2 regions of the Alteribacillus sp. JSM 102045 genome follow, and region 2 is predicted to be linked to the other one. Evidence: a T-box and tRNA genes for the amino acid it is inferred to sense, from the RefSeq annotation. Region 2 holds a T-box; the other holds one or more tRNA genes.
What was found. A T-box is a leader RNA that pairs with one kind of tRNA and senses whether it is charged. The one in region 2 lies ahead of metG (methionine--tRNA ligase), so its partner is inferred to be a tRNA-Met.
Positions count from the first base shown of each region.

Region 1 (3,417 bases), on a different contig from region 2:
CCCAGTAAATCTTCATCTTGTCCCAAAGCAACTCCCATCACATGAGTAGACGTATCAATCGCTAATACTTTCATTTTTTTGCAGCTCCTTGCATAATCCGTTAAACCTTTCACCATATGCTATCAACTGTATAGACCTATTCGATTCATTTATTCTATTTATAGATATTTCTAATCTTTTGTCAGGCAGCATATCTTTTATTTTTTCCGGCCACTCAATAACACAAATGCCTTCTCCTTCTAAGTATTCTTCTAGCCCTAATTCTTCTGCTTCCTCTTCTTCTAAACGATAAACATCCATATGATAAAGCGGCAAAGTTCCTTCATATTCTTTGATAATAGTAAAAGTAGGGCTGTTGACTACTTTTTTTACTTCTAATGCCAAAGCAATTCCTTTTGTAAAATGAGTTTTTCCAGCACCCAGTTCACCATTTAACGTTAACACATCGCCGCCTTTTAAGTAACGGCCTATATTTTGAGCTATATTTATCGTTTCATCTGTAGAGGTACTTAAAAACTTCAGCTCCATCCTCTGTTCACCTGACTTTCTCCTGTACTTCAGATCCATCTAATAATTTTTGAAGTGATTATACCCTTCTTTTTGTAAAGAGATTTTTTTATCATCGTCTATTAAGGTAACAGAAGGCCGCCCTTCTGTTACACGTCCTATCTCATATATGAGCATGCCTTCACTTTTCATAGCATCCTGCAGTTTAGGCCAGTTCTTTTCATTAACCGTACCAATAAGCTCAAAATCTTCTCCCCCGTACAAAATCCACTTCCAATATCTTTCATCTGAAAACATTAGAAGTTCTTCTGCTACTGGGATCTGGTTTTTAAAAAGCTCGATCGCTGTACCACTTGCATCAGCAATTTCGAATGCTTCGCTTGCAAGACCATCACTAATATCGTTTAAAGCAATTCCTGCGTGAAGCTTCAATGCAGTACGCCCGGCTGCTACTTTCGGTATTGGTTTTTGGTGATGAGCTAATAGGACTTTTTCTGTTTCATTAAATTCGGAGAGGCGTCCTTTATTTAATAATAACTGCAGACCGGCTGCCGATCTCCCTGTGGGATTGGTAAGGAAGACATAGTCACCCGGTTTCGCATTTCGTCTAACTAACTGAGCGTCTTTTTCTACTTTCCCATAAACGATAATAGAAATCATAAGATTATGCGGAGAAGATACAGTATCTCCCCCAATCATGTCCATTTGATACTGAGCTCCTAAATCAGTCATTCCTTTATAAATACCTTTTAATTCTTTATCTGACCAGGTAGCAGGAACGGCTATCGATACCATATAAAACACAGGGATTCCTCCCATGGCAGCAATATCACTAATATTAACTGCCAATGCTTTATGGCCGATGTCCTCTGGACTCATTGTCTTTTTTTTAAAATGAATATCTTCTATCATGGTGTCCACACAAAGAAGCTGATTGTATTCCAAATCTGCAGCATAAACAGCTGCATCATCTCCAATGCCTTCTAATAGGCTGTTTTGAAAATGATACTTGGGCGTATGCTCGCGAATCCATTCAAACTCATCCTTTGGCACAGCTCTCACCCTTATACAAGTTGGTTTCTTTTAGTTTAACGTATTCGTTATAATAAATCATTGTTTGTATCTTCTTCAATGAAAAGCTTTATTATTAATTAGATTACAAAAAAAAAGCCCTTTCCCAGGCTTTATATACTATTACTTTATATAATTTGGTTGCGGGGGGAGGATTTGAACCTCCGACCTCCGGGTTATGAGCCCGACGAGCTACCAGACTGCTCTACCCCGCGGTTTGATAATATATTGTGCGGTTTCTCTTAACGCCACGTTTATTAATATACCATAGCAGTTTAGTGTATGCAACCTGAATTTATATATTTTTGTTGTTAAGATGTGACAAATATGTTACATTAAAATAAAGAATATTCAGATTTTAAAAAGGAGGGTGTTTTTATGGCCTGGAATTACTTCCGTTCGGCGCTTCTAGCAAATGTAGCGTTAATAGTAACCTTTGTATTTTTGCCGATTTTTCTTCTGACAGATAATATAAGTATTTACCAGGATTTAATAAACTATCTTAACAAATCATAGCCGCTTTTTTTGGACCAGCTTTCCTGTTTCTTTTCACATAAAAAGCAGCACACCGAGCAGAAAATGGTGTGCTGCTTTATTTTATTTATATTGCTGCCTGAGACAGAGCTTCTGAAAAACGTTCAATAATATCTTCTGGATCTTCAATGCCAACAGAGATCCTGGCCGTTCCTTCTGTTATGCCAAGTTTCTTTCTTATATTGTCAGGAACAGTTCGATGAGAAGTGTTTAACGGATAAGAAACAGTTGTTTCTACTCCTGCTAGCGTTGGTACAATTTTTATCCAGCCTAATGAGCGGAAGAACGTGTTCACGTCGTACTTCTCTCCTAAATCAATACTAACCATAGCTCCGTTTCCTTTCTCAGAAAGTTGAACTGGATAATACACAACAGAAACGTCTGTTTCTTGATCAAACCACTGAGCAAGCTTAGCAGCATTGCCAGCTTGTTTCTCCATTCTGACACTCAGAGTCTTTAATCCGCGGCAAGCCAGCCATCCTTCAAAAGGGCTTAAATTTGCACCAATATTTATCATTTTTCTCTTTGCTTTTGCAATTAAGTTTTCATGACCTGTCAGGACACCTGCGGTGACATCACTATGCCCTCCAATATATTTAGTTGCACTATGTACCGCCATATCAGCTCCTTTAAGATAAGGCTGACAAAAATAAGGAGTCGCAAATGTATTGTCGATCATAACAAGAAAATTATGTTTCTTTCCCAATTCTACCAGCACCTCTATATTTTCGACCCGAAGCAGTGGATTAGTAACAGCTTCTGCATACAAAAGTTTCGTATTTGATTGAATAGCTGCTTCAATATTTTTCACGTCTTTAAAGTCAACCACAGACACTTCAATTCCCCATTCTTGCAGTTCCTGCTGAAACAACTGATATGTGCCTCCGTAAAGATCCTGTGGGACGATAATATGTTCTCCCGGTGAAGCGGCCGAAAGCACTCCTACTAATATAGCAGACATTCCAGAAGAAGTTGCTATTCCAGCTGGAGCCCCTTCCAATTGAGCAACACCGTATCCAAGATCAACAGTATTGGGATTGCTGTACCTTGAATAAAGATGATCTTTTTCTCCTTGAAAATATTGTTCCATGTCGTCTAGATCATTAAATGAAAACGCAGAGGTTTGAAAAATAGGTTTCGTTTTGCTTTTATTTTTTTCCCCATCGTCGCGTTGAAAATGCACAGCTTTTGTATCAAAACGTCTTTTCATCGCTGATTCCACTCCTAAGTTAGCTGATTAATCTTTTTTATGATTGCATATGATCAAGGGCAAATGCCAAGCTTGCAAATTGTTTCCGTTCCTTC
Region 1 covers NZ_JBHFQG010000051.1:12,947-16,363, forward strand. Annotated here, with positions in the region: gene tsaB (tRNA (adenosine(37)-N6)-threonylcarbamoyltransferase complex dimerization subunit type 1 TsaB) at 1-74, opposite strand, end outside; gene tsaE (tRNA (adenosine(37)-N6)-threonylcarbamoyltransferase complex ATPase subunit type 1 TsaE) at 55-528, opposite strand; gene thiL (thiamine-phosphate kinase) at 568-1,560, opposite strand; tRNA gene ACE1TI_RS20135 (tRNA-Met) at 1,717-1,793, opposite strand; gene ACE1TI_RS20140 (hypothetical protein) at 1,957-2,094, shown strand; gene ACE1TI_RS20145 (trans-sulfuration enzyme family protein) at 2,180-3,322, opposite strand; gene ACE1TI_RS20150 (5-oxoprolinase subunit C family protein) at 3,360-3,417, opposite strand, start outside.
Region 1: it has a tRNA-Met gene. The T-box ahead of metG (methionine--tRNA ligase) is inferred to sense a tRNA for this amino acid. The anticodon was not compared.

Region 2 (3,417 bases):
CATCGATATATTTATTCGTTCTGCTGACTAGCTGCCAAATAGCAGTAAGAGCTACGGAAAATTCCATATCCTCCATTGCATTTTCAACTTTATTGACAGTGGCATACACTAAATCCACAAGAGATGCATCATAAGGAGTTCCGTCTTTTAGATATGCCGGCAATTCTCCGTCAAAGTATTTATTTATCATAGCTACGGTGCGGTTTAACAGGTTTCCTAAATCATTGGCAAGATCGTAATTTATACGATCCACAAAGCCTTCTGGAGTAAATACACCATCAGAACCAAAAGGTACTTCGCGAAGTAAATAATAACGGAGTGCATCAAGACCGTACCGATTGATAAGCGGAATTGGGTCTACTACATTACCTTTTGATTTTGACATTTTTCCGTCTTTCATTAAAAGCCATCCATGACCAAATACTTTCTTAGGTAAAGGCAGATCAAGGGCCATCAGCATAATAGGCCAGTAAATCGTATGAAAACGCACTATTTCTTTTCCAACCAAATGTACATCGGCCGGCCAATATTTTAAGTATGCTTCATCATTGTCACTTCCATATCCGAGCGCAGTAATATAATTCGACAACGCATCAATCCAAACATACACGACATGCTCAGGGTCGCTTTTTACAGGGATTCCCCATTCGAAAGCTGTTCGTGACACCGCAAGATCCTCAAGACCTGGCTTAATAAAATTATTAATCATTTCATTTTTACGTGATTCCGGCTGAATGAATTCAGGGTTTTCTTCATAAAATTTTAGTAAACGATCAGCATACTTACTCATACGAAAAAAATAAGATTTTTCTCTAACCCATTCAACTGGATGGCCGCTTTCCGGACTTTTTCCGCCTATGATCTTACCATTTTCATCATGCACCGGCTCTTCAAGCTGAAGTTCAGTATAAAAGGTTTCATCCGGCACAGAATACCAGCCTTCATATTCATCAAGGTAAATGTCTCCATTTTCTTTTAGTTTTTCAAATATTTGCTGCACTACTTTTTTATGACGTTCTTCCGTCGTTCTTATGAAATCATCATAAGAAATGTCTAATTTATCCCATAAATTTTTTATACCAGCTACCACTTCATCAACAAACTGCTGTGGTGACACTCCTTTTTCCTTTGCTTTACGTTCAATTTTTTGACCATGTTCATCCGTACCTGTTAAATATCTCACATCATATCCGCGCAAGCGTTTATAACGGGCCATTGCATCTCCTGCTACAGTGGTATATGCGTGTCCAATGTGGAGTTTGTCACTCGGGTAGTAAATAGGTGTTGTAATATAAAAGTTTTTTTGTTCAGCTGCCATAATGAATCCTCCTTCATTTTAATTTCTTATAAAATCAAACTTAAGATGTGTGTGCTAATCGTACAATTGAAAGAAAAGCTCATTGGCTGGCCGACTGATACATATTAAAAAAACTCCCGCCCTGCAAAGGGACGAGAGTTATACTCACGCGGTACCACCCAAATTTTCTCCGCCTTTTGCAAGGACGAAGCTTTATGCGCTGCCTTTAATAGGATAAAGCGCTCTTCCTTTAACGCAGAAATACGTTCTTCTCTTACTCAAGGGCTCGAAAAGAAAATCCTCCCGGGACCATCTTCAAGAGTTCTGGCTGTACCGGTTCCCAGCTTATCCGGCTCTCTGAAACAGCTTTCCCCTTTACTCATCCCTTCATCGGATTACATTATTGGCTTCACCTAGTAATTCTCACTAAGACTATAACGAAGCAGGTTTATTGTGTCAAGCTTGACAAGTCAGGTCATCTAGCGCTTTCTATATAATTACCATCAATGGTTCAGCTCATACATTCGACAAACTTCTAAGCATCTATGTCGAAGAAATACATCTATTGTTCTATTAAAAGTATAACTTTTGTTCATTAAATCGAAATTTACTTGTACTTTGTATTAAATTTAGGTATGTTAAATGTAATATTTTGCTTTTAATGCCTGTTATGACAGGAATTTAAGAAATATAGAAAAATTTTCAAAGTTTATCATTTTTTTAAACTAAATGAATTGACGTGATTTGGAAAGATTGGTATTCTTAGTACACATAGAAAGAGAAAATTGTCGAAAATTGACGACATATACCTGAGCCATATTTATTTGAGGAGGAGCTTTTATGAAATCTACTGGTATTGTACGGAAAGTGGACGAGCTAGGCCGAGTGGTTATTCCAATTGAATTGAGAAGAACTCTTGATATTGCAGAAAAGGACGCTCTCGAAATTTATGTAGACCATGACCGCATCGTTTTAAAAAAGTACAAGCCTAACATGACGTGTCAAGTAACGGGGGAAGTGTCCGATGAAAACATTGCTCTCGCTGATGGTAAGATCATTCTTTCTCCTGAAGGCGCAAAAGAAATAATAAAAGACCTCGAAGGTTATGTAAATAAAAAATCTAACGCATAAAGATTAAAAAAGACGATTTCTCCTAGAATGAAATCGTCTTTTTATTTATAAATCATGATAATGAGCATAAACTTCTCGTTTAGGAAGGTTTCTTTCCTTAGCCGCTGCTTTTATTGCCTCTTTAGGCGGCATACCTTTCTGAACATAACAATCAACATGTTCAGAAATACTTAATTCTTCCCACCAGCGTCTTTGTACTCTCTCTTCTGTATTTCCTGCTTCTACGACTAAACAGCATTCTCCTTTTACGGTATGATTCTCAAGATGGTTCTTTAATTCATCTAACGTACCTCTCCACAGTTCTTCAAACTTCTTAGTTAATTCCCTGGCTAAAACAGCCTTTCGATTTCCCCATTTTTTCTCTAAATGTTCCATCGTTTCTTTTAAACGATAAGGGGATTCGTAAAAAATAAGGGGAGCACTAATATAAGTAAGCTCTTCTAATATATCTTCTCGTTCCTTTTTTTTCCGCGGCAGAAAACCGTGAAAATAAAAGGGGCCCCCTCCAAGACCGGATACTGTTAAGGCTGTAGTGGCAGCGTTTGCGCCAGGGAGGGAGATGACATGAAAACCTGCTTCTATACATTGCTGGACTGCTTCTCTGCCAGGATCAGAAACGAGGGGCATTCCTGCATCGCTAACAAGTGCAGCAGACTTTCCATTTTGTAAAATTGCTAATAATTTCTCTCCTTTATTTTCTTTATTATATTCGTGATAACTATCTAGAGGAGAAGAAATCTCAAAATGGGAAAGAAGCTTTCGAGTCTGTCTTGTATCTTCTGCAAAGATAAGATCTACTTCTTTTAATATTCTTACTGCTCGAAAGGTCATATCCTCTAAATTACCGATAGGAGTAGGAACTAAGTATAAGACACCTGAGTCATTCTTTTGAAAACTTTTTTGCAGCTTCATCTATTTCACCCTATCTGTCAAAAATGCAAAGGGAAGCGAAAGTGTTTTCGTTAATTTTGCACAAAGCTTGTCCTTCC
Region 2 covers NZ_JBHFQG010000023.1:46,688-50,104, forward strand. Annotated here, with positions in the region: gene metG (methionine--tRNA ligase) at 1-1,318, opposite strand, end outside; T-box leader at 1,443-1,697, opposite strand; gene ACE1TI_RS14885 (transition state genes transcriptional regulator AbrB) at 2,138-2,428, shown strand; gene rsmI (16S rRNA (cytidine(1402)-2'-O)-methyltransferase) at 2,474-3,340, opposite strand.